DNA from 4 places in the Kitasatospora sp. NPDC097691 genome. Region 3 is predicted to be linked to each of the others. Evidence: riboswitches for the same ligand, from Rfam matches in the RefSeq annotation. Region 3 holds a riboswitch; each other region holds the start of a gene.
The links. Region 3 has a riboswitch for cyclic di-AMP ahead of ABTY56_RS04105 (transglycosylase family protein). Riboswitches for the same ligand answer to the same signal wherever they lie in the genome.
Positions count from the first base shown of each region.

Region 1: another riboswitch for cyclic di-AMP. It lies ahead of ABTY56_RS32850 (M23 family metallopeptidase); the one in region 3 lies ahead of ABTY56_RS04105 (transglycosylase family protein).
Region 2: another riboswitch for cyclic di-AMP. It lies ahead of ABTY56_RS16505 (transglycosylase family protein); the one in region 3 lies ahead of ABTY56_RS04105 (transglycosylase family protein).
Region 4: another riboswitch for cyclic di-AMP. It lies ahead of ABTY56_RS13735 (NlpC/P60 family protein); the one in region 3 lies ahead of ABTY56_RS04105 (transglycosylase family protein).

Region 1 is NZ_JBEORY010000067.1:25,499-31,244, reverse strand. It holds gene ABTY56_RS32875 (roadblock/LC7 domain-containing protein) at 1-178, opposite strand, end outside; gene ABTY56_RS32870 (ATP-binding protein) at 237-1,448, opposite strand; gene ABTY56_RS32865 (TetR/AcrR family transcriptional regulator) at 1,953-2,519, opposite strand; gene ABTY56_RS32860 (alpha/beta fold hydrolase) at 2,588-3,415, opposite strand; gene ABTY56_RS32855 (YiaA/YiaB family inner membrane protein) at 3,547-3,837, opposite strand; cyclic di-AMP (ydaO/yuaA leader) riboswitch at 4,035-4,193, shown strand; gene ABTY56_RS32850 (M23 family metallopeptidase) at 4,206-5,039, shown strand; gene ABTY56_RS32845 (hypothetical protein) at 5,161-5,746, opposite strand, start outside.
Region 2 is NZ_JBEORY010000020.1:6,970-12,715, reverse strand. It holds gene ABTY56_RS16520 (nucleoside triphosphate pyrophosphohydrolase) at 1-1,016, shown strand, start outside; gene ABTY56_RS16515 (SDR family NAD(P)-dependent oxidoreductase) at 1,022-1,447, opposite strand; gene ABTY56_RS16510 (cytochrome P450 family protein) at 1,713-3,086, shown strand; cyclic di-AMP (ydaO/yuaA leader) riboswitch at 3,330-3,498, shown strand; gene ABTY56_RS16505 (transglycosylase family protein) at 3,504-4,295, shown strand; gene eno (phosphopyruvate hydratase) at 4,570-5,746, shown strand, end outside.
Region 3 is NZ_JBEORY010000004.1:15,078-20,823, forward strand. It holds gene ABTY56_RS04100 (sirohydrochlorin chelatase family protein) at 49-1,008, shown strand; cyclic di-AMP (ydaO/yuaA leader) riboswitch at 1,478-1,639, shown strand; gene ABTY56_RS04105 (transglycosylase family protein) at 1,647-2,894, shown strand; gene ABTY56_RS04110 (hypothetical protein) at 3,145-3,348, shown strand; gene ABTY56_RS04115 (LacI family DNA-binding transcriptional regulator) at 3,475-4,494, opposite strand; gene ABTY56_RS04120 (glycoside hydrolase family 13 protein) at 4,520-5,746, opposite strand, start outside.
Region 4 is NZ_JBEORY010000015.1:72,201-77,946, forward strand. It holds gene ABTY56_RS13725 (NYN domain-containing protein) at 1-103, shown strand, start outside; gene ABTY56_RS13730 (C40 family peptidase) at 304-1,341, shown strand; cyclic di-AMP (ydaO/yuaA leader) riboswitch at 1,678-1,831, shown strand; gene ABTY56_RS13735 (NlpC/P60 family protein) at 1,842-2,960, shown strand; gene ABTY56_RS13740 (C40 family peptidase) at 3,188-4,234, shown strand; gene ABTY56_RS13745 (hypothetical protein) at 4,270-5,436, shown strand; gene ABTY56_RS13750 (glycosyltransferase 87 family protein) at 5,461-5,746, opposite strand, start outside.

The sequences.
Region 1 (5,746 bases), on a different contig from region 3:
CGCGGGCCAGCGACTGCAGGCCGGAGCAGGCGGCCGCGAGCCGTTCGGCGTCCTCGCGCGCGATGCCCGCGCTGCGGCCGATCTCCAGGCCGTCGTTGGAGACGACGACGGCGTGCTGGACCTGCGGGACGTTGATGATGTCGGCGAGCAGCCAACCGAGATCAGGGGTGGTGGTCATGGAGTTCTCCGGAGCGCTGGGGAAGTCGGGGGGAGTCGGGGGAGCGGGGCGGGAGTGGTCAGGAGGGGCCGGGTGCGTTCTGGGCCTGGGCCCGGGCGGCCGATCGGCCGCTGGCGGTCCCGGCCTGGAACATCGCCATGAACGTCTGCGCGTCCCGGGCCGAGCGGTACGGCGGGGCGGGCGGCGGGGGAGCGGCGTGCTGGGCGGGGCGGTTGGCGCGGTCGCGCCGGTGGCTCCGGCGGGGCAGCGGCGGTGGGGTGTCGCCGCTGGCGGGGGTCCGGCCGGGTGGCGGGGTCTCCAGCAAGGGGTGGCCGGCGGGGGAGGCCGGCCCGGGGTCGGGGCTGAACGCCGGGTCGCCCGGCCCGAAGCCGGGGACGGTGGGCGGCAGCGGCTCGGTGAGCAGCGCGTTCGGCAGCAGGACGACCACGCGGACACCGCCGTACGGGGAGGGTGCCGAGCTGAGGGTGACCCGGAAGCCGTACTGCTCGGCGAGCCGGCCGACCGCGGCCAGTCCCAGCTGCGGGACCTCGCCGAGGCGGGAGACCTCCAGGGTGCTGCCGCCGGCGAGGGCGGCGGCGGCCTTGGCGACGGCCTGCTCGGGCATGCCGACGCCGCCGTCGTCGATCTCGATGACGGCGCCGTTGTGCACCGGCATCAGGGTGACGAACACCTGGGTGCTGGGCGGGGAGTAGCGGGTGGCGTTGTCCAGCAGCTCGGCGATCGCGTGGATCAGCGCCTCGGCCGCGGCGCCGACCACCGCGGTCTCGATCCGGCTGCGGACCACCACCCGCTGGAAGGGCAGGATGCGCGACTGGGCGCCGCGGACGACGTCCTCCAGGGTGACCGGCTCGGGCCAGTGCCGTCCGGCCCGGGCGCCGCACAGCACGGCCAGGGTCTGGGCCAGCCGGGCCTGTTGGGCGGCCGCGTGGTCGGCCTTGAGCAGGCCCTCCAGCAGCGCCGGGTCGTCGTGGGTGCGTTCCATCTCGTCCAGCAGCGCCTGCTGGTCGTGGGCCATCACCAGGATCCGGCGGGCCACGCTGAGGAAGGCCCGCTGGGTGGAGGCGGTGAGCTCCTGCTCGTGCTGGACGGCGGCCAGTTCCGCGCCCCGGCGGGAGAGTTCGGCGGCGAGCTGCTCCTGGAGCCGGGCGAGTTCGTGCTGCAGCCGGTCGGCGCGGCCGCGCTGGGTGACGGACACGGCGTGGTAGCGCGCGGCGGCCACGAGGGCGAGGACGGCGAGCACGCCGGCTGCCGTTACTGACCACTGAGTCATCGTCACGCCGCGAATTCTAGGGTGATGATCCTACGAAGGTGTGAACGGATCTCGCCAAGTGACCGGATCTCGTCAAAATCAAGTCAATCCGCCCGCAATCCGGACTCGTTCGTCCGCGACCGCCCTGCCCGGCAAGCCCCCGGCCCGGTTTCGTCGGGTCGACCGCCACACATCCCCGTCCCGCCCCGTGGCCGATTCCCGTCCCGGGATGTGTGGGGCCGGTGTGCACGGTGTCACGGAAGCGGATCCTCGGGGCCCGGTCGCACCGGACGGCCCAGGGTGACAGAGCCGCCGCACCAGCTGCTGCTGTCGGTCTCATCCCGGCGCTGCTTTCGCCGTTCCCGCCCCGGCCGGCAGACATCAGAAGTCGGCCGGTCCGACTTCCCGCGCGCGCCCTTCTCCCCTTCTCCGTCCCCTTCTCCTCCGCCCCCGCCGGGGCGGCACGAGGGCTCGGCCGGTCCGACTTCTCGTGTTCGTCGGTCGGCCGGGCTCGTGGGCGGCCTGTCAGGCGGGCCAGCTGCGGAGACCGGTGGTGAGGGTGGCGATGAGGCGGTCCTGGGTGATGGTGAGGTCCTCGGCGAGGCGGAAGGCGCCGGCGGTGGTGAGGGAGGCGAAGCCATGGGCGACGGAGCGGACGGTGCGGGCGGCGTGGATCGCCTCGGAGCCGTCGAGTCCGTACTCCCGCAGGACGGCGATGATCACGCCGACGAGTCGCGCGGCCGCCCCGGCGAGGTCGTCGTCGGCCTGGGGGGCCTGGGGGAGGGCGTTGTAGCGGTGCGGGTGTTCGGTGGCGTACGCGTGGTAGGCGCGCAGGACGGCGGCGACGGCGTCGTCCCCGCTGCGGCCGACCGCGGCGTCCGCGAGGCGGTCGGCCAGTTCGCCGGTGACCCGGACCGCGATCAGCCGCCGCAGTTCGGCCAGGCCGCCGCTGACGTGCTTGTACAGCGAGGGGGTGGCGACGCCGGCCCGGGCGGCGACCGCGGCCAGGGTGAGGGCTTCGGTGCCCTGTTCGTCCAGGAGGGCGATGGCGTGGTCGACGACCTGGTCGGGGGTCAGTCCTATGCGGGGCATGGTCTCGGGTCTCTCCGTACGGAAGTCGGGCGGTGGTCGGGCGGTGGTCCGGCGGCGGTCGGGCGGCGTCAGGCGAGTTCGGCGAGGAAGGGCAGCAGGGCGTCTGCGGTGGCATGCGGGTTGTCGGCCATCGGGTAGTGCCCGGACCCTTCGATCATCGCCTTCCGCGCGCCGAGTGCCGCGACCTGCCGGTCGGCGACGAGCTCCGGCTTGGGGAAGTCGGGGTCCTTGCTGCCCATGACCACCAGCGCCGGGCACCGCACGGCGGCCGTCCAGCCGACCGGCGAGGCGTCCCCGGTGACGTAGCCGCGGGTGGCGGTCTTGCGGCCCGGGGTGCGCAGCGCGGCGACCAGCCCGTTCACGTAGGCGTCGAAGTCGGCGGGCTTGGCGCCGGGGAAGGCCATCCGGCGCAGGTAGAAGCCCCAGAAGGCGGGCCAGTGGACGAGCGCGGCGCCCATCAGGCCGAGGACGCCGCGCATCAGGGCGCCGGGCTGCGGGTTCTCGACGAAGGCGTCGATCAGGACGATCCCGGCGACCCGCTCCGGCGCGTCCCCGGCGGCCTTGACGACCGTCGCGCCGGTGTAGGAGTTCCCGGCGAGGACGGCGCGCTCGATGCCGAGGTGGTCGAGCAGGGCGAGGACGTCGTCGGCGATGGCGGCGGGGCTGTAGTCGTCCCAGGTGATGGAGGACTCGCCGAAGCCGCGCAGGTCCATGGTGACGACCCGGTGGCCGGCGGCGACGAGCAGCGGGCGGAGGTGCCGGTACGCGGCGCGGCTGTCGAGCATGCCCGGGAGCAGGACGACGGGGGTGCGGTCGCCCTGCCGGGTGTCGTCGAAGGCGATCCGCCCGCCGGGGAGGGTCAGGTACTGGGTGTCCGGGGTGATGGTGGCGTTCATGGTGGGCCTCCTCGGTCCGCCGCTGCGGGCATCGGCGGTACTGCCGATAGCCATAAAGCTAAGGCTAATAGCCTTAGCCGTCAAGGGCTCGACCGGAGGGGCGGGGACGAGGGGAGAGGAGGGGGTGTGCCTCAGACCCCCTCGACCTTGAACGGATCGTGCTCGCTGAGCAGCTTCTCCAGCCGGGCCTGGTCGACCCGGCTGACGATCTCGTTCGTCTCCTGCCGGTCCCGGATCACCTTCGCCAGGGTGAACGCGGAGCTGACGGTGTAGAGGAGGCCGATCCCGAGGAACGCCCGAGTCCACCCGCCGACCGGCAGGTAGGCGATCCCGACGGCGAGGGTCGTGCCCGAGAGGGCGAAGGAGAGGATGGCCTGGATGTAGTAGGCGGCCGTCGTGCGGTTCTGCATCGGTGCGCTCATGGCGTCAGGATGCGGCCGCCCGGTCGGGCCGCACATGAGTAGGAGTACTCAGATGGGGTGCTCGTGTCGAAGGGTCGTTCGTTGACGTCCGATCACCCGCTCCACGGCCGTCCCGGACGGATGGCTTGGAATCAGAGCGTCCTAGGATTAACGTTTGATAACGCAGCGCGGTCGTCAACGCCGTACCCAGACGGCACCGTGCGCCGTCGCCTAATCCCGCCGGCCGGCCTCCGGGCAGGTCAGGGAGCCGGGGAACCACGTTCCTTGGGGTGAATCGGCGGGGCCCCGGCCCGGCCGTAGGAGACCTTCCTGCTCCGAACCCGTCAGCTAACCCGGTAGGCGCGAAGGAAGGAAAGGAGCGCGCCTCCGTGGCGTCGACGCACACTCCGGCACACCCGGCCGGCCCCGCAGCCGGTACCCAGCTCCTCGACCACCCCGGTGCGGACGGTCCCGAGGCCTTCGGCCCGGAGGCCGAGACCAACCGGCACCGGATGCCGCGTCAGGCCCGCGGCGCCTCCCCGCTGCTCGGCGTCACCGCCGTCGCCGCCACCCTTGGCGCCACCGGCTTCGCCTCGGCCACCCCGGCCGCCGCGCCCGCCATCGAGGCCCCGGACGAGACGCCGGTCGCCCTCTCCGCCGACCCCGGCCTCGCGCTCGCCGCCCGCATCCAGCAGCAGGCCGACGGCCAGCGCACCGCCGCCGAGGAGACCGCCCGGCTGCAGGCCGCGCAGGAGGCCGAGGCCAAGGCCGCCGCCAAGGAAGCCGAGGCCAAGCGCGCCGCCGACGAGGCGGAGGCCAAGCGGGCCGCCGCCCTCACCCTCCCGGTGAAGGACTACCGGCTCTCCGCCCACTACGGCCAGAGCGCCCGCTACTGGGCCAACCTGCACACCGGCCTGGACTTCGCCGCCGACACCGGCACCCCGGTCTACGCGCTCGGCCAGGGCACCATCACCTCGGCCGGCTGGTCCGGCTCGTACGGCTACCGGATCGTCGAGACCCTGCCCGACGGCACCGAGATCTGGTACTGCCACCTCTCCTCGATCATCAAGGGCTCCGGCACGGTCACCTCCGGCCAGCAGATCGGCAAGGTCGGCGCGACCGGCAACGTCACCGGCCCGCACCTGCACCTGGAGGTCCGCCCCGGCGGCGGCGCCCCGGTCGACCCGGAGCCCTGGCTCCAGCAGCACGGCCTCAACCCGTAACGGACACCCGGGAGCCCGTGACGGACACCTGAGAGCCCGTGACGGACACCCGGGAGCCCGTGACGGACACCCGAGAGCCCCCGGTCGCACGCGGCCGGGGGCTCTCGGTTTCCGCGGGCGCCTACTCCTCGGCGGGCAGCTGCGTCAGGTAGGCGTCGATCTCCTCCTGGCCCGGCTCCGGCGCCAGCTCCGGGAACTCCGCCACCAGCAGCCGCGGCAGCCCGGGCACCGTCCACTCCCCGAACAGGTCGAGCGCCGCATCGACCGCCGCGTCCTCGAAGTGCCCGAAGTCCCCGGTCAGTTCGTCCGGCATCGGCCGCCCGAGCGCGGTCAGCTCGGCCAGGTTGCGGTAGCTGCGCCGCATCAGGCCCTGCTCCAGCAGCCGCCGGGCGCCGTCCGTGGCCATGCCGACGGACAGCACCCGGCCCGGTCCCCAGCCCTGCTCGTCCGGCTCGTCCAGCCAGCCGGCCGGCACCAGGGCCTCGTACGCGGCCAGCCGCTCCTCCTCCGCGAGCCCGCCGAAGCCGGTCAGCCAGTCCCGCACCGCCGACCCGTCCGCGACGTCCACCCCGTGCGCGTGCAGCAGCAGCGCGTACAGCCGGGGCCAGGTCACCAGGTCGGCGCGGCGCAGCAGCCCGGCCGCGACCTCGCCCTGCCACTCGGCCTCCGCGTGCAGCCGCTCCTGACGCTTGGCGTTGAGCCGCCGG
Region 2 (5,746 bases), on a different contig from region 3:
TGACCACGACCCACCGGGTGGCTCCCGGGTTGCTGGCGTGGCCGGCGTGGGAGGCGTTGCGGGCGGCCGGGCGGGTGCTGGTGGCGGACGAGGGGCATCCGCAGGTCGCGGCGGTGCGGCAGGCCGGGGTCGTGGTGGAGGTGGTGGCGGCCGGGTCGGCGCCCGCGTTGGCGCGGCTGCTGACCGAGCAGCCCGCCGGGGCCGGGGCGACGGTGTGGCTCGGCAGCCCGGACGGGGATCCGGGGCTGACGGACGCGCTGGCGCGGCTCGCGGTGGAGCGGGCCGGTGAGGTGCCGGAGATCGAGGTGCTGCCGGGTTCGTACGACCTGCCGGGAGCGCGGCTGCTCGACCTGGCGACGGTGATGGACCGGCTCCGCTCGCCGGGCGGTTGCCCGTGGGACGCCGAGCAGACGCACGAGAGCCTGGTGAAGTACCTGGTCGAGGAGGCGTACGAGCTGGTCGAGGCGATCGAGGAGGGGGACCGGGGGACGCTCCGGGAGGAGCTGGGCGACGTGCTGCTCCAGGTGTTCTTCCACTCCCGGATCGCCGAGGAGCACCCGACCGAGGCGTTCTCGATCGACGACGTGGCGGGGGACATCGTCGAGAAGCTGATGTACCGGCACCCGCACGTCTTCGGGGACGTCGAGGCCGACGGCGCCGCCGAGGTGGAGGCGAACTGGGAGCAGCTGAAGGCCGCGGAGAAGGCGGACCGCGAGTCGGTGCTGGACGGCGTGCCGGCCGGGCTGCCCTCGCTGGCGTACGCGGCGAAGCTGGTGTCGCGGGTGCGCCGGTCCGGCTTCGCGGGGATGCCGGACGAGCCGTACGAGCTGCCGGCCGAGCTGACCGCGGAGTCGGCGGGCCGACTGCTGCTCGCGGTGGCGCAGCGGGCGCACGACGCCGGGGTGGACGTGGACGCGGCGCTGCGCTCGGCCGCGCGCGGTTACCGGGACGCGGTGCGCGCGGCCGAGGGCCTCAAGCCGGACGGGGAGCCCGGCGGGGAGCCGGACGGGGAGTAGGGCGCTCAGGCCGCCGTGGCGGTGCTCTCCACGGGGCGCCGCTGCGGCGGGACGAGTTCGCCGATGGCCTCGCCGACGAGGAAGACGAGTTCGGCGAGTCGTTCCAGGTCGAGGTGGTCGGGCAGGTCGGCGAGGGAGACGATCCGCTCGCCGTCCGGGCCGGCGACGGCGAACAGGTCGATCGGCCCGAGGTGCTTCTCCGCGGTGTCGACGAGGGCGGCGACGTCGCTGGGGCGGCGGATGTCGCCGGAGACGCCGACGACGGGGCAGCCCGGCCGGTCGAGTTCGGCGGCGAGGTCCTCGGCGATGCCGACGTGCTGGTCGGCGATCAGCATTCCGACGGTGCCGGCCGCGGCGAACCGGCGGGCGAGGTCGGCGCCCGACCCGCCGTCCAGTACCGCGATGACGACGACTGACCCGCTGACCCGCATGGTCTGCTCCTCCCTGTGGGCGACACCGCACCGGCGCCCACGCGTACTGCGGAGGATCGTAGGCACGACCTGACCCTCCGCAACAGGGATTACCCCTCAGGTGACCAGGCTCACGCCCGCCGTCCGGCCAAGACCTGTCCAAGAGCTGTCCACGGACCGTCCACGGGTCGTCCACGGAGTGTTGGCGCGCCCGTCGTGCGCCGTTGTCACGGGGGTCGTGAGCCGCCGGCGGAGGGGGAGCGCACCCACCGGATACGGTCGACCCATGCCAGCTCAGCCCGACCCCGCCCGGCCCGCCGCCGCCCCGACCGCCGACCCCGCCCGGCCCGCCGCCGCCCAGCCCGCCGACGCTGCTCCGCAGCTGTTCACCTGGGAGTTCGCCGCCGATCCGTACCCCGCCTACGCCTGGCTGCGCGAGCACGCCCCGGTGCACCGCACCACGCTGCCGAGCGGTGTCGAGGCCTGGCTGGTGACCAGGTACGCGGACGCCCGGCAGGCGCTCGCGGACGCCCGGCTGTCGAAGAACCCGGCGCACCACAGCGAGCAGGCGCACCGCACCGGCCGGGTGGGCATTCCGGGGGAGCGGCAGGCGGACCTGATGACGCACCTGCTGAACATCGACCCGCCGGACCACACCCGGTTGCGCCGGCTGGTGTCGAAGGCGTTCACCCCACGCCGGGTGGCCGAGTTCGAGCCGCGGGTGCAGCAGCTCACCGACCGGCTGATCGACGGCTTCGCGCAGCGCGGCTCGGCGGACCTGATCCACGAGTTCGCCTTCCCGCTCCCCATCTACGCGATCTGCGACATGCTGGGCGTGCCGGCCGAGGACCAGGACGACTTCCGCGACTGGGCCGGGATGATGCTGCGACACACGAAACCGGGACACGGCGGCAGCCAACGCGGCGGCGTGGGACGGGCGGTGAAGCGGATGCGGGCGTACCTGCTGGAGCTGATCCACCGCAAGCGCGCGGACCTCGGGGACGACCTGATCTCGGGCCTGATCCGCGCGAGCGACCACGGTGAGCACCTGACCGAGAACGAGGCCGCGGCGATGGCCTTCATCCTCCTCTTCGCGGGCTTCGAGACGACCGTGAACCTGATCGGCAACGGGACGTACGCGCTGCTGCGCAACCCGGGCCAGCGCCGGCTGCTGCAGGAGTCGGTGGCGCGCGGGGAGAGCGCGCTGCTGGAGACGGGCATCGAGGAACTCCTGCGCTACGACGGGCCGGTGGAGCTGGCGACCTGGCGGTTCGCGACACGGCCGGTGACCATCGGCGGGGTGGACATCCCGGTCGGCGATCCGGTGCTGGTGGTGCTGGCCGCCGCGGACCGCGATCCGGACCGGTTCGCGGACGAGAACACCCTGGACCTGGCCCGGGCGGACAATCCCCACCTGGGGTTCGGGCACGGCATCCACTACTGCATCGGTGCCCCGCTGGCCCGTTTGGAGGGGCGCGCCGCCCTGGCCACGCTGCTTTCCCGGCTGCCCGATCTGCAGCTCGCGGAAAGCCCGGAGAATCTGCGCTGGCGGGGCGGTCTGATCATGCGTGGCCTGCGGGAACTCCCGGTCGAATTCACTCCGGAGAGCCGCTCCCCGCATACGCCTCCGCACGCTCCTTCCGCGCCCCCGGCGAACTGACAAGAGGTGACGAAACGCCGGGAAACGTGCTGACGGAACGTCGCCCGGCAGGCTTCCAACGGGGCGTGAACGCCCATCAATGCGGACATAGTGGCGCCGTTGGTAGGCGATCGGACACGCGCCGTAATTTCTGTGTGATATCTGTGATATGAGCTTGTGATCGGTCTGAAGATCTGTCTACTCTCCCTGGAGTTCGCAGCTGCGGACCTCGTGCGCGGAACGCCGAATCCTGCCCGCCGCGTCACGGGAAACCGACCAGAACCCTGGGCAGGGGCGGGGGAACCAGGTTTGTTGCCGTTCCTCGACGGCTTGGGGTGAAGCCGCCCGAGCGGAATCGTTTCCGCGCACGGCGGCCGGGCCACCTCCCGGTCCGAACCCGACAGCTCACCTCGCAGGCGTGCGGAGAGGGACCTCTTCATGCTGTTCGTTGGAACTGGCCGTCACCGTCGTCGCACCCAGGCCGAGAAGGCCATCGCCGTCGCCGGTGTGGCCGGCGTCGGACTCGCGATGCCGCTCCTCACCGCCACCGGCGCCTCCGCCGCCCCGGTCTCCACCTGGGACTCCGTCGCCCAGTGCGAGAGCGGGGGCAACTGGAGCATCAACACCGGCAACGGCTACTACGGCGGCCTGCAGTTCACCTCCAGCACGTGGAAGGCGTACGGCGGCACGTCGTACGCGGCGCAGGCCAACCAGGCCAGCAAGGCGCAGCAGATCTCGGTCGCCGAGAAGGTGCTCGCCGCGCAGGGCCCCGGCGCCTGGCCGGTCTGCTCCGTCAAGGCCGGTCTGACCAAGGGCGGCGCCCCGGCGTCCGTCGACACCTCCTCGGACGCCAAGCCGCAGTCCGCCCCGCAGCAGCAGACGCCCAAGCGCCAGGCCCAGAAGCCGGCCGAGAAGCCGGTGCAGAAGCCGGTCGAGAAGCCCGTCCAGAAGCAGGCCCCGAAGCACGCCGCGCCCGACCGGGCCGAGAAGCCCGTCGACCAGTCGGCGCAGCAGTACGCCCCCAAGCACGCGGCCCCGCAGGCCGCCCAGCCGGCCCCGGCCGCGCAGACCGGTCACGACTACACCGTCCGCTCCGGCGACACCCTGTCGTCGATCGCCACCGCCCAGGGCGTGTCCGGCGGCTGGCACGCGCTCTACGACGGCAACCGCGGCACGGTCGGCGGTGACCCGGACCTGATCATGCCCGGCCAGGTCCTGCACCTCGGCTGAGCCCGTCCGCACCGGCACCGGTCCGGTGCCCGGGGTGCGCAGAGGGGGGTCGGTCCCACCGGCCCCCTTCGTCCGCATTCGCCCGCTCCGGTGGGACAAGCTGGGACAAGCAGGTGAACTACCGGTGGGTAGTGGGGCCACACGCTGAGACGGGACCGAGGCCGACGTGGCCTGGAGAGCCCGGGCGGTTAGGCTCTGGTCCGTAACGACTCCGCAATCGTCCCGCCGACAGCGTCACCGTCAGCGGGACCCTGCTTCCGCAAGGAGATGCCTCGTGCCGTCCATCGATGTCGTCGTAGCCCGTGAGATCCTCGACTCCCGCGGCAACCCCACGGTCGAGGTCGAGGTCGGCCTCGACGACGGCAGCACGGGTCGTGCCGCTGTCCCGTCGGGTGCCTCCACCGGTGCCTTCGAGGCCCTGGAGCTGCGCGACGGCGACAAGAACCGCTACTTCGGCAAGGGCGTGGAGAAGGCCGTCCTCGCCGTCATCGAGCAGATCGGCCCGGAGCTGGTCGGCTACGACGCCACCGAGCAGCGCCTGATCGACCAGGCCATGCTGGACCTGGACGCCACCCCGGACAAGTCCTCGCTCGGCGCCAACGCCATCCTCGGCGTCTCGCTGGCCGTCGCGCACGCCGCCTCCGAGGCCAGCGACCTGCCGCTGTTCCGCTACCTGGGCGGCCCGAACGCGCACGTCCTGCCGGTCCCGATGATGAACATCCTCAACGGCGGCTCGCACGCGGACTCCAACGTCGACATCCAGGAGTTCATGATCGCCCCGATCGGCGCGGAGTCTTTCTCCGAGGCCGTCCGCTGGGGCGTCGAGGTCTACCACACCCTCAAGGGCGTGCTGAAGGAGCGCGGCCTGTCCACCGGCCTGGGCGACGAGGGCGGCTTCGCGCCGAACCTGGACAGCAACCGCGAGGCCCTGGACCTGATCACCGAGGCCATCCAGAAGGCCGGCTACGTGCCCGGCCGTGACGTCGCGCTGGCCCTGGACGTCGCCGCCTCCGAGTTCTACCAGGACGGCGCCTACCAGTTCGAGGGCAAGGCCCTCACGGCCAACGAGCTCATCGAGTACTACGCCGAGCTGGTCGCCGCCTACCCGCTGGTCTCCATCGAGGACCCGCTGGACGAGTCCGACTGGGAGGGCTGGAAGGCCATGACCGTCAAGCTGGGCGACAAGGTCCAGCTGGTCGGCGACGACCTGTTCGTCACCAACCCGGCCCGCCTGGCCAAGGGCATCGAGACCGGCACCGCCAACGCGCTGCTGGTGAAGGTGAACCAGATCGGCTCGCTGACCGAGACCCTGGACGCCGTCGAGCTCGCCCAGCGCAACGGCTACCGCTGCATGATGTCGCACCGCTCCGGCGAGACCGAGGACGTCACCATCGCCGACCTGGCCGTCGCCACCAACTGCGGCCAGATCAAGACCGGTGCCCCGGCCCGCT
Region 3 (5,746 bases):
CGGCAGCCGACTGCAGGCCGGACGGGCAGATGTCCTACGATCTCCGGCATGAGCACCGCAGCCATCCCGGGCGCGCCACTGCCCGTCCGCACTCCAGGCTCCCGTGCGCGGGGGCGCCACCGTCGTCCCGAGCGCCCCGAAATTCCGACCGGCGCACCGGCACTGGTGCTGGCCGTGCCCGCGGCCGCCGGGCCCGAGTCCCGCTCGGTCGTCGAGGAGCTGCTCTCCATCGTCCGCAGCGAGCAGAACGGCGTCCACGCCGCGGTCGGCTACCTCCCCGGCGAGTCCGCCGAGGGCGAGGGCGGCGAGGACCGCACCGTCGCCGAGCTCCTGGCCACGGCCGCCGAAGCCGGCCTGCCGACGCCCGTCCTGGTGCCGCTGGTGCCCGGTCCGCACGGCTTCCTGCCCGAACTCCACGCGCTCGCCGCCGAGTACGGCGCGCCCGTCACCGACGCGCTGGGCCCGCACCCGCTGCTCGCCGAGGCCGTGCACGTACGGCTCTCCGAGGCCGGGCTGGCCCGCGCCGACCGCGCCCGGCTCTTCGCCATCGCGACCGCCGCGGACGGCGTGGTCCTGACCACCGTCGGCGGCGAGGACGCCGCCGCCGCGGCCGGCATCACCGGCGTGCTGCTGGCCGCCCGCCTGGCCGTCCCGGTCGTGGCGGCCGCGCTCGACGTGCCCGGCTCGGTCGCCGCGGCCGTCAACCACCTCAAGGAGACCGGCTCCCAGCGCCCGGCGCTGGCCCCGCTGGTGATCGGACCGGAGGCCGACTCCGAGCTGCTCGCCACGGCCGCCGAGGAGACCGGCTGCCCGTCGGCGGCGCCGCTGGGCGCGTACCCGACCGTCGGCCAGCTGATCGCCTCTACCTACCTGGCCGCGTTGCCCACGCCGTCCCCGGAGGACCTGGCACGGGCCGAGGCGGAGGCGGCGGCCGCCGCCGAGGCCGAGGGGGCCGTGGAGGGCACCCGTGGCGCCCACGCGGCCGCCGAGGGACCTGCCGGACAGTAGCTGACACCGCGCGCCCGTCGGCGCGCACACGGGGCCCGGAACGGTTTGCGTTCCGGGCCCTTCGCTTTGCCCGCTTTCCTGCTCCTGCGCCGTACGGGAGTTACCGGAGTTAAGCGAACAATGAATGGAATGTCCGTTCTGGTGCTGTTTGCAAGGGAATAGCGGGCGCACTCCCGGGCGCTCGAATCACGGCCGCCCCCCCCGGTTCGACCAGTGCTCCGTTTCGCACTTCGACACACCGTCATGCCATTCCTGAGGCAAAGACAGTTGTGGACATCCGCAACCGCATTGCCGAAAAACGATCATTTGCGATCATGATTGCGTGCCATTTTGGCAGTTCCCACTAAACCGTGATGCGCGTCACAGCTATTTGCAGTTTGAACTTAAGTCTGCTTAACGTGCTCCCCGTTCGTGACCACACGGACCCAGTTCATCCGCGACGCCGAGTCCTGCCGTCGGATGTCCTGGCAGCGCGAAAACGCACCACGGCAGGAGCGGGGGACCCACAGGTAAGTCGCCCCGGACCGCTCCCAGGAACGGTTCAGGGCTAGGGGTGAAGCCGCGCTCACGCGCGGCCGGGCAACTCCGGCCCGAATCCGACAGCTCACCTCGCAGGCGTGGGAGAGGACCGCGTCTTCATGCTGCCCACCAACGGCACCCGTCTGTCCAGCCGCACCCGCCGCGTGATCGCCGCCATCGGCGTCGCGGGCGTCGGCCTCACCGTCCCGTGCCTCGTCTCCGGCACCGCCTCCGCCGCCTCCGTCGCGACCTGGGACAAGGTCGCCCAGTGCGAGAGCAGCGGCAACTGGAGCATCAACACCGGCAACGGCTTCTACGGCGGCCTCCAGTTCACCCAGAGCACCTGGTCCGCCTTCGGCGGCACCGCCTACGCCTCGCGCGCCGACCTGGCCACCAAGGACCAGCAGATCGCCGTCGCCGAGAAGGTCCTCGCCTCGCAGGGCCCCGGCGCCTGGCCGGTGTGCTCGGTCCAGGCCGGCCTGACCAAGGGCGGCGCCCCCGCCGCCGTCGACACCTCGGCCGCCGCCAAGCCCGCCGCCCCCGCCGCCCCCGCCGCCAAGCCGGCCCAGACCCCGGCCCCGGCCCCGGCGGCCAAGCCCGCCAAGCCGGCCACGCCCGCCCAGGACGCCGCCGACTCCGGCGCCGGCAACTGGGCCCAGAAGCACCAGCAGGCCGCCCAGAGCGACGACTACACCGTGGCCGAGGGCGACTGGCTGTCCTCGATCGCCGACAAGCACAACGTCCAGGGCGGCTGGCAGCGGCTGTACGAGCTCAACCGCAGCACCCTGACCGACGGCCCGAACACCATCTACCCGGGCCAGCACCTGACCTTCGGTGACCACGGCCAGACCCAGGAGTCCGCCTCGTCGGACAAGTCCGGCTCGGACTTCACCTGGTTCAACCGCTCGCAGAAGTCCGGTCAGTCCGCGAACGGCGGTGCCGTGAACGCCAAGCCGGTCGCCCAGACCCAGACCCCGGCCGCTCAGGCCCCGGCCCAGGCCGCCACCGGCAGCATGGCCGCCGCGGTCGCCTTCGCCGAGTCCAAGGTCGGCCAGGCGTACGTCTACGGTGGCACCGGAAACGGCGGCTGGGACTGCTCCGGTCTGACCCAGGCCGCACTGCGCGCCGCGGGCATCTCCGTCCCGCGCGTCGCCGCCGACCAGGCCGCCGCCAGCACCCACGTCTCGCTGGACAGCCTGCAGCCGGGCGACCTGCTGTTCTGGTCCAACAACGGCAAGGACTCGGGCGTTTACCACGTCGCGATCTACGTCGGCAACGGCAAGTACGTCGAGGCCGCCAACCCGAGCTCGGGCGTGCGCGAGCAGACCATCGCCAACTGGGCCCCGGACTTCGCCGGCCGGGTCTGAGCACGGCGAGACGGCTGACGGACGACAGCCGACAGCCGACGGATACCAGCTGACGGATTCCGGCTGACCGCTGACGGATGACAGATGACAGATTTCAACATCTGTCATCTGTCATCCGTCGCCCGAACGCTGATCGCCCGCCACCCCCGGGGAGAGCCTGGTCGCTCCTCCCCGGGGGTGGCGGCGTATCCCCGTGGTGGAACCCACCCCGAACAGGCATGCTGCTGCTCTGCACCCGAGGAGGAGTCACATGGCCCAGGTCACCGTCACACTCGACGCGAACCTCGCGATCGACGCGATGATGCTCTCCGGAACCAAGAACCCGCAGGACGCCGTCGAACTGGTCCTGCGCGACTACCTGGCCCGCGGCCGCCGCACCGAGGCCCGCACCGGCGACCCGGCCGACGGCAACCGCCTCGCCCAGGAGCGCCCCACCGACGCCGAGCGCGGCTGAGCACGGCTGAACACGGCTGAGCGCTGCCAGGCACCGCCGAGCGCTGCCGAGCACGGGCAGGCACGCCGAAGGGCCCCGGAGAGCAACCGCCCTCCGGGGCCCTTCCCTTGGCCCTGCGGCCGGCGCTCAGCGCGCGCAGGCCCCGGTGGACCCGCGCATCACCAGCTCCGGCTGGAACATGAACTCGCCGCGCTGGACGGCGTTCCCGCCGACCTCCTCCAGCAGCGCGTCCACCGCCGCCGTGGCCATCGCCTCGACCGGCTGGCGGATCGTGGTCAACGGCGGCTCGGTGAAGGCGATCAGCGGCGAGTCGTCGAACCCGACCACCGACACGTCCTGCGGCACCGACAGCCCGCGCTGCCGCACCGCCCGGATCGCCCCGAGCGCCATCATGTCGCTCCCGCAGACGATCGCCGTGCAGCCCTTGTCGAGCAGCGCGCCGGCCGCCGCGTGTCCGCCCTCCACGCTGAACAACGTGTGGTGGACGAGGAGCTCGGCCTCCTCCTGGGTGCGCCCGAGCACCTCCCGCATCGCCGCCGTGAAGCCTTCTATCTTGCGCAGCACCGGCACGTACCGGCGCTGCCCGACGGCCAGCCCGATCCGCTCGTGCCCGAGTTCGGCCAGGTGCTGGACGGCCATCCACATCGCGGCCCGGTCGTCCGGCGAGATGAACGGCGCGTCGATCTTCTCGCTGAAGCCGTTGATCAGCACGAACGGCACCCCGCGCCCGGCCAGTCGCGCGTAGCGGTCGTGGTCGGCCGTGGTGTCGGCGTGCAGCCCGGAGACGAAGACGATGCCCGCCACACCCCGGTCCACCAGCATCTCCACCAGTTCGTCCTCGGTGGATCCGCCCGGCGTCTGGGTGCACAGGACCGGCGTGTAGCCGTGCCGACTGAGCGCCTGCTCGATCACCTGCGCCAGCGCGGGGAAGATCGGGTTGCTCAACTCCGGTGTGATCAGCCCGATCAGCCCGGCGCTGCGCTGGCGCAGCCGGGTCGGCCGCTCGTATCCGAGCACGTCGAGCGCCGCCAGCACCGTCTGCCGGGTGGCGGCGGAGACGTTCGCCTTGCCGTTGAGCACGCGGGAGACGGTGGCTTCGCTGACCCCCGCCTGTGCCGCGATGTCTGAGAGTCGCGCCGTAGTCACGGTCCCAGAGCCTATTGCAACCACGTCAGACCGCCCACCAGCCGGTGCTGTCCGGAGCGAGCACCGTCTCGCCGCCGTCCACCACGAGGTCGGCCGAGGCGAGCAGCAGGGCGCCCGGGGCCGCGATCCGCACCGGCTCGCCGGTGGTGTTCACGGTGCACACGAAGGACCCGCGGCGGAAGGCGAGGGTGCCCTCGGGGCCGTCCAGCCACTCGACCTCCGTGCCGGCGCCGAGGTCGGCCGTTGCCCGGCGGACGGCCAGCGCGCTGCGGTAGAGCTCCAGGGCGGAGGACGGGTCGCCGGTCTGCGCCTCGACGCTCAGCTCGGCCCAGGTGGCCGGCTGCGGCAGCCAGGACGGCCCGCCGGCCACCGGGCCGAAGCCGTACGGGGCCTCGGTGCCGGACCACGGGATCGGGACGCGGCAGCCGTCGCGGTAGCCGTCCTGTCCGGCCTGGCGGAAGAACGACGGGTCCTGGCGCACCTCGTCGGGCAGGTCGGTGACGTCGGGCAGACCGAGCTCCTCGCCCTGGTAGATGTACGCGGAGCCGGGCAGCGCGAGCATCAGCAGGGTGGCGGCGCGGGCGCGGCGCAGGCCGAGCTCGCGGTCGCCGGCGGTGCGGATCTGGGTGCCGAGGCCGGGCTCGTTGCCGAAGCGGGTGGCGTGCCGGGTGACGTCGTGGTTGGACAGCACCCAGGTGGTGGGGGCGTCGACCGGGCGCATCGAGTCGAGCGAGAGGTCGATCACCTCGCGCAGCGCGGCGGCCTCCCAGTCGGTGCCCAGGTACTGGAAGTTGAAGGCCTGGTGCAGCTCGTCGGGGCGGACGTAGTTGGCGGTGCGCTGGACGGTCGGGGTCCAGGCCTCGGCGACACCGATCCGCTGGCCCGGGTACTCGTCGAGGATCTTGCGCCAGCTGCGGTAGATCTCGTGCACGCCGTCCTGGTCGAAGAACGGCATGACGTCGTTGCCGAGCAGCTTGAGCTGGTCGGAGCCGCCGAGGTCGGGCAGGCCGGGGGCCTTGACCAGGCCGTGGGCGACGTCGATGCGGAAGCCGTCCACGCCCATGTCGAGCCAGAACCGCAGGATCGAGCGGAACTCGTCGGCGACGGCCGGGTTCTCCCAGTTGAAGTCGGGCTGCTCGGGGGCGAACAGGTGCAGGTACCAGTCGCCGGGGGTGCCGTCCGGGTTCTCGGTGCGGGTCCAGGCCGGGCCGCCGAAGATGGACTCCCAGTCGTTGGGCGGCAGTTCGCCCTT
Region 4 (5,746 bases), on a different contig from region 3:
GGTGGTGGTCTCCGCCGACCGGGAGGTCGCGGAGGGCGTGCGGAAGGCGGGCGCGCGCCCGGTGGCGTCGGTGCTGCTGCTGAACCGGCTGGCGCGGCCCTGAGCGTCGGCCCGGTAGGATGACACCTGGTCAGCGTCGTGTCCGCGACGGTGTGCGGGTGTGGTGAAGTCGGTGTGGGGAACGGAGTTCACGCCTTCGGGGGAGTGGCAAAGCGGATAGATCCGCACTAGGGTCTGGCGTCAAACCTATTTTCCGGTATCTCATCCGATCGGGTGAGTCCGTTGGAAGAAGGAGCCGGTCCCTTGGCCTCCCACCGCCGTCCCAAGCAGCCGAGCCGCGCGCGGGTCTCCGTGCTCACCGCTGCCGCTGCGACCGCGGTCGCCCTCTCCGCCCAGGTGGCCGCGCACGCCGCGCCGCAGCCGAACAAGACGGACGTCAAGGCGCAGATCGACCAGCTCCAGGAGGAGCAGGAGCAGGCGGCGGAGAAGTACAACGGCGCCAAGGAGCGGGCCGACCAGCTGCGCAAGCAGGCCGACCAGCTGCAGGACCAGGTGGCCCGCGGCCAGGAGCAGATGACCCAGCTGCAGGGCGGCCTGGCCGAGGTGGCGGGCGACCAGTACCGCAGCGGCGGCATCGACCCGTCCGTCCAGCTGATGCTCTCTTCCGACCCGTCCGGCTACCTGGACAAGGCCTCCACCGTCCAGCAGGCCAGCACCACCCAGGCCGAGGCGCTCAAGTCGCTGCTGGACGAGCAGCGCCGGCTGGACCAGGAGAAGACCGAGGCGGCCGCCGTGCTGGCCTCGCTGGACAGCACCACCAAGGACCTGAACCAGGCCAAGGCGGACGTCAACACCAAGCTGCAGGCCGCCCAGGACCTGCTGAACTCGCTCAGCGCCGCCGAGCGCACCGCGCTGAAGGCCCAGCAGGCGCAGGACGACCGGGCCTCGCGCGGCAGCGACCGGGTCGACCTGAGCAACCTGCCGCCGGCCAGCGGGTACGCCGCGGTGGCCGTCGCCAAGGCGATGAGCAAGCAGGGCTCGCCGTACGTGTGGGGCGCCACCGGCCCGAGCACCTTCGACTGCTCCGGTCTGATGCTCTGGGCGTACGGCCAGGCCGGCGTCTCGCTGCCGCGCACCTCGCAGGAGCAGGGCCACTACGGCACCGCGGTGCCCGGACTGGCCGCGGCCCAGCCCGGCGACCTGGTCATCTACGGCGGCGACATGCACCACGTCGGGATGTACATCGGCAACGGCATGGTGGTCCACGCGCCGCACACCGGTGACGTGGTGAAGGTGATGAAGGCCGACGCGATGCCGATCAACACCATTCGCCGGGTCTGACGGCCCGACACGCCGGAGGGCCCCCGACGGCCCCTGTGATCCGCGCCACCTCCGACGGGGGTGGCGTTCGGGTTTTCGACCGTTTCGCGGCGGACGGGTGAGACCTGATCAGCCTTGCGTGCGGTCGCGATCACCATCGGTCATTTTCACAAAAGAACTTGGGTAATCTTCCGTCTTTTTTCTGACAAGGATTTGAACCGATCACGGTTCAGTTACTAGGGTCGTGCCCCGAACCACCGCACTGTCGATCACCCAGCCAGGGTGGCGGCGGTGGTTACCGTCGAGTTCGCAAGGCAGCGGGGCAGGTCGAAGCGACTGCCCGACAGGGGAGCCCAGTGGTCGGGGGCGCTGCGGAGCGGAGCCGGGGAACCACGTTCCTCCGGGGTGAATCGGCGCCAGGTCGGCCGCTGGAACGGCCGTGAGGCGTCGTAGGGCATGCTTCCGGCCCGAACCCGTCAGCTCACCCGGTAGGCGGACGTAGGAAGAAGGAGCCCGCCTTCGTGGCGTCCCATCGTCGTCCCAAGCCAGCCAGTCGCGCCCGGGTCTCGATCCTGACCGGTGTCGCCGCCGCTGCCGTCGCCCTCTCCGCGCAGTCCGGTGCCCACGCCGACCCGCAGCCGACCAAGGACCAGGTCAAGGAGCAGGTCGACCAGCTCAACGAGCAGGCCGAGGTGGCGACCGAGCAGTACAACGCCGCCCAGGAGAAGCAGCAGACCCTGGAGAAGCAGGTCGCCGGTCTGCAGGACCAGGTGGCCCGTCAGCAGGCCCAGGTGACCGAGCTGCAGGGTGGTCTCGCCGAGATCGCCGGGGAGCAGTACCGCAACGGCGGCATATCCCCGACCGTCCAGCTGATGTTCTCGTCCAGCCCGGACAGCTTCCTCAACCAGGCCGGCGCGCTGAACCAGGCCGGTGACACCCAGAAGAACCAGCTGAAGCAGCTCCAGGAGCAGCAGCGCAAGCTCGACCAGGACCGCACCGAGGCCCAGGGCAAGCTCGCCGAGCTGGAGTCGACCACTCAGCAGCTGAAGGCCTCCAAGGACGAGGTCCAGACCAAGCTGAAGGCCGCCCAGGACCTGCTCAACACCCTGACCGAGCAGGAGCGCCAGGCGCTGCGCGCGGCCGAGGAGAAGGCCGCCGCCGACGCCAAGGCCCAGGCCGACGCCGCCGCGAAGGCGCAGCAGAACGCCGACCGCGCCTCGCGCGACAACAGCCGCACCGACATCTCCACGCCGTCGTCCACGCCGGTCAAGCCGATCGTCGCCGGCAGCTCGCGCGGCGGCGCGGCCCTCTCGGCCGCCGCCTCCAAGGTCGGCAGCCCGTACGTGTGGGGCGCCACCGGCCCGAGCTCCTTCGACTGCTCCGGCCTGATGGTCTGGGCGTTCAACCAGGTCGGCGTGTCGCTGCCGCGCACCTCGCAGGAGCAGGCCCACGCCGGCACCCGGATCGGCACCGACCTGTCCCAGGCCCAGCCCGGCGACCTGCTGATCTTCTACGGGGACGCCCACCACGTCGGCATCTACGCCGGCAACGGCCAGGTGCTGCACGCTCCCAAGCCGGGTGCCTCGGTCCGCTACGAGGCCGTCACCAACATGCCGCTGAGCGGCATCGTGCGGGTCTGACCCCACCTCGGCTCCTCCCAGGCCCGGCCTTCCACCACGGAAGGCCGGGCCTGCGGCGTTGGCGGCCGCTCGGGCCAATGTCCGATTACGGGTCAAATATTCGGGTCCGGTGGGGTTTGGACTCGCTTGCCCGGACTCGCTAACGTCTGCCACCGGACTCCCGCTCGACGGCCGCCCGCCATGGGCGGCCGCGGGGGCCGCGCCGCAGGATTGGAGCCGCTGCCGCCATGCCCGTGCACCGCCGTTCCCAACTGCTCGCCCGTGCGCTGGTGCTGACGGCGGCCGCCACCACCGCGCTGGGCGTGGCGACCGGCGGCGGCGCCCACGCCGCCCCCGGCAGCCCGGACCCGGCCGACCGCAAGGACGTCCAGGCGCAGGTCGAGCAGCTCTACGAGGAGGCCGAGCAGGCGTCCGAGCAGTACAACGCCGCGCAGGAGGCCCAGCGCCGGCTCCAGGGGGAGACCACGATCCTGCAGGGCGAAATCGCCGTCGCCCAGGACCAGCTCAACGAACTGCGCGGCGACCTGGCGACCGTGGCCGGGGCCGAGTACCGCGGCGGCGGGATGACCCAGACCGCGCAGCTGATGCTGTCCTCCGACCCGGAGGGCTACCTCGCCCGCGCCCGCACCATGGGCCAGGCGGCGCAGCGGCAGCAGGAGACGCTGCACGAGCTCGTCATCCGCCAGCGCCGGCTCGACCAGCGGCGGACCGAGGCCACCGGCAAGCTCGCTGAGCTGGACCAGGCCCGCCGCTCGCTCGCCGACGGCAAGCAGCAGATCCAGCAGCGGCTGGCCAGGGCACAGAAGCTGCTCAACGGCCTCGGAGCCGCCGAACGGGCCAGGATGGCCGCCCAGGACGCCCGGGACGCCGAGCAGCGCGCCACCCGCGGCACCGACCGGCTGGACCTCGGCACCGCCCCGCCCGCCTCCGAGCGCGGCGCGGCCGCGCTGGCCGCCGCGGTGCGGATGATCGGCTCGCCGTACGTCTACGGAGCCACCGGGCCCCGCGCGTTCGACTGCTCCGGTCTGATGTACTACAGCTGGCGGCAGGCCGGAGTGACCCTGCCGCGCACCTCGCAGGCCCAGGCGTACGCCGGCCGGCGGATTAACCTCTCCGAAGCGCGACCGGGAGACCTGGTGATCTTCTACCGGGACATGCACCACGTCGGCATGTACGCCGGCGGTGGCGTGATCGTGCACGCCCCCTACCCGGGCGCCAAGGTCCGCTACGAGAGCGTCAACGCCATGCCGGTCTCGGGGGTGGTCCGGCTCTGAGCGCGTCGCAGTCCGGCCCCGCCGGACCCGTTCCGGTGCACATACCCCGCCGCGCGCTGTCCCGGCGGGGTGCGCTGCTGCTCGCCGTCGGCGGGCTGGCCCAGCTGTCGCTGCCGCCGCTCGCCCCGGCGGCGGCACCGGCCCGGCCGGCCGCCGACCGGCGCGCCGAGGTGGCGGCCGTGTTGGCGGAGCGGGCGCGGACGCTGTCGGCCCGGTCGGGGCTGCCGGTGGCCGAGGCGGCGTACCGCAACCTGGTGCTCGCCGCGGGCGGCGGGCCCGACCGGCTGACCGCCGCGGCCGACCTGGCGGTGCGGATCGCCGGGTACGACGACCACCCCGTGGTGTACCCGCGCCGGATCGAACTGGCCGCAGCCGCGGACGGCTGGCGGGTCGAGAGCGAGGAGAGCGCCGACGGGCTGCCGGCGCTCTGGGACTTCGGCCCCGCGCGATCGGCGCCGGGCACGCACAGCCTGGTGCTCGGTTCGGCCGACGGCCCCGACCCGGCCGGGCTGGTCGCGGTGGCCGACCGCGCGGTGCCCGCCGTCGCGGAGGTCTGGGGAGACGCCTGGCCCGGCCGGCTGCTGCTCGAACTGCCCGCCACCGAGGAGCGGTTCGCCCGGCTGCTGGAGGGCGACCCGGCCGGCTGGGCGGGCATGGCGGCGGTCACCGTGGCCGCCCCCGGCGCGCCCCGGAACACCCCGGCGGACCGGGTGCTGGTCAACCCCGAGGCGTACGGTCGGCTCAGCGACTTCGGCCGGCAGGTGGTCGTCACGCACGAGGCCACCCACGTCGCGACCAGGTCCGACACCCGGGCCTGGACACCACTGTGGCTCTCCGAGGGCGTCGCCGACTGGACCGCCTACCGCGACAGCGGCCGCAGCCCGCAGCAGATCGCCCCCGAGCTGGCCCGGGACGTCGCCGCCGGGAGACTCCCCGCCGAACTGCCCGCCGACCGGGACTTCGCCGCCGGCGCCACCGGCATCGCCCAGGCCTACGAGCAGTCCTGGCTCGCCTGCGAGCTGATCGCCCGCCGCAACGGGCCGCAGCGGCTGGTCGCCTTCTACCGGGCGGTCGGTGCGGACGACGGGCAGGGCGAGGACCGCGAGCGCCGCACGGACCGGCTGCTGCGCGCCGAACTGGGCGTCGGCCTGGCCGAGTTCACCCGGCTCTGGCTGGACGAGGTGGCGGCGCTGAAGGACTGAGGCCGGCGGGCCGCAGCGGCAGCGTCAGCGCCGCGGCTCGGCCGGCGTGCCCAGGTGGTCGATGCCGTCCAGCAGGTCCTGCTCGTACGCGATGCCCGGGCGCACCGGGTAGCCGGCGGCCGGCAGCGCGGCCGGCTCGCGGTCCAGCACCACGGTCGCGGGCAGCGGCGCCTCGCCGCGGGTGGAGCGCCAGAGCCGGACGCAGGAGAGCACGGTGGCGGCCAGCAGCAGCAGGTTGCGCAGCGCCAGCACCGTGACGGCGCCGGGGTCGCTCGCCAGGACCTGGGTGAACATGGTCGGGAACTCGACC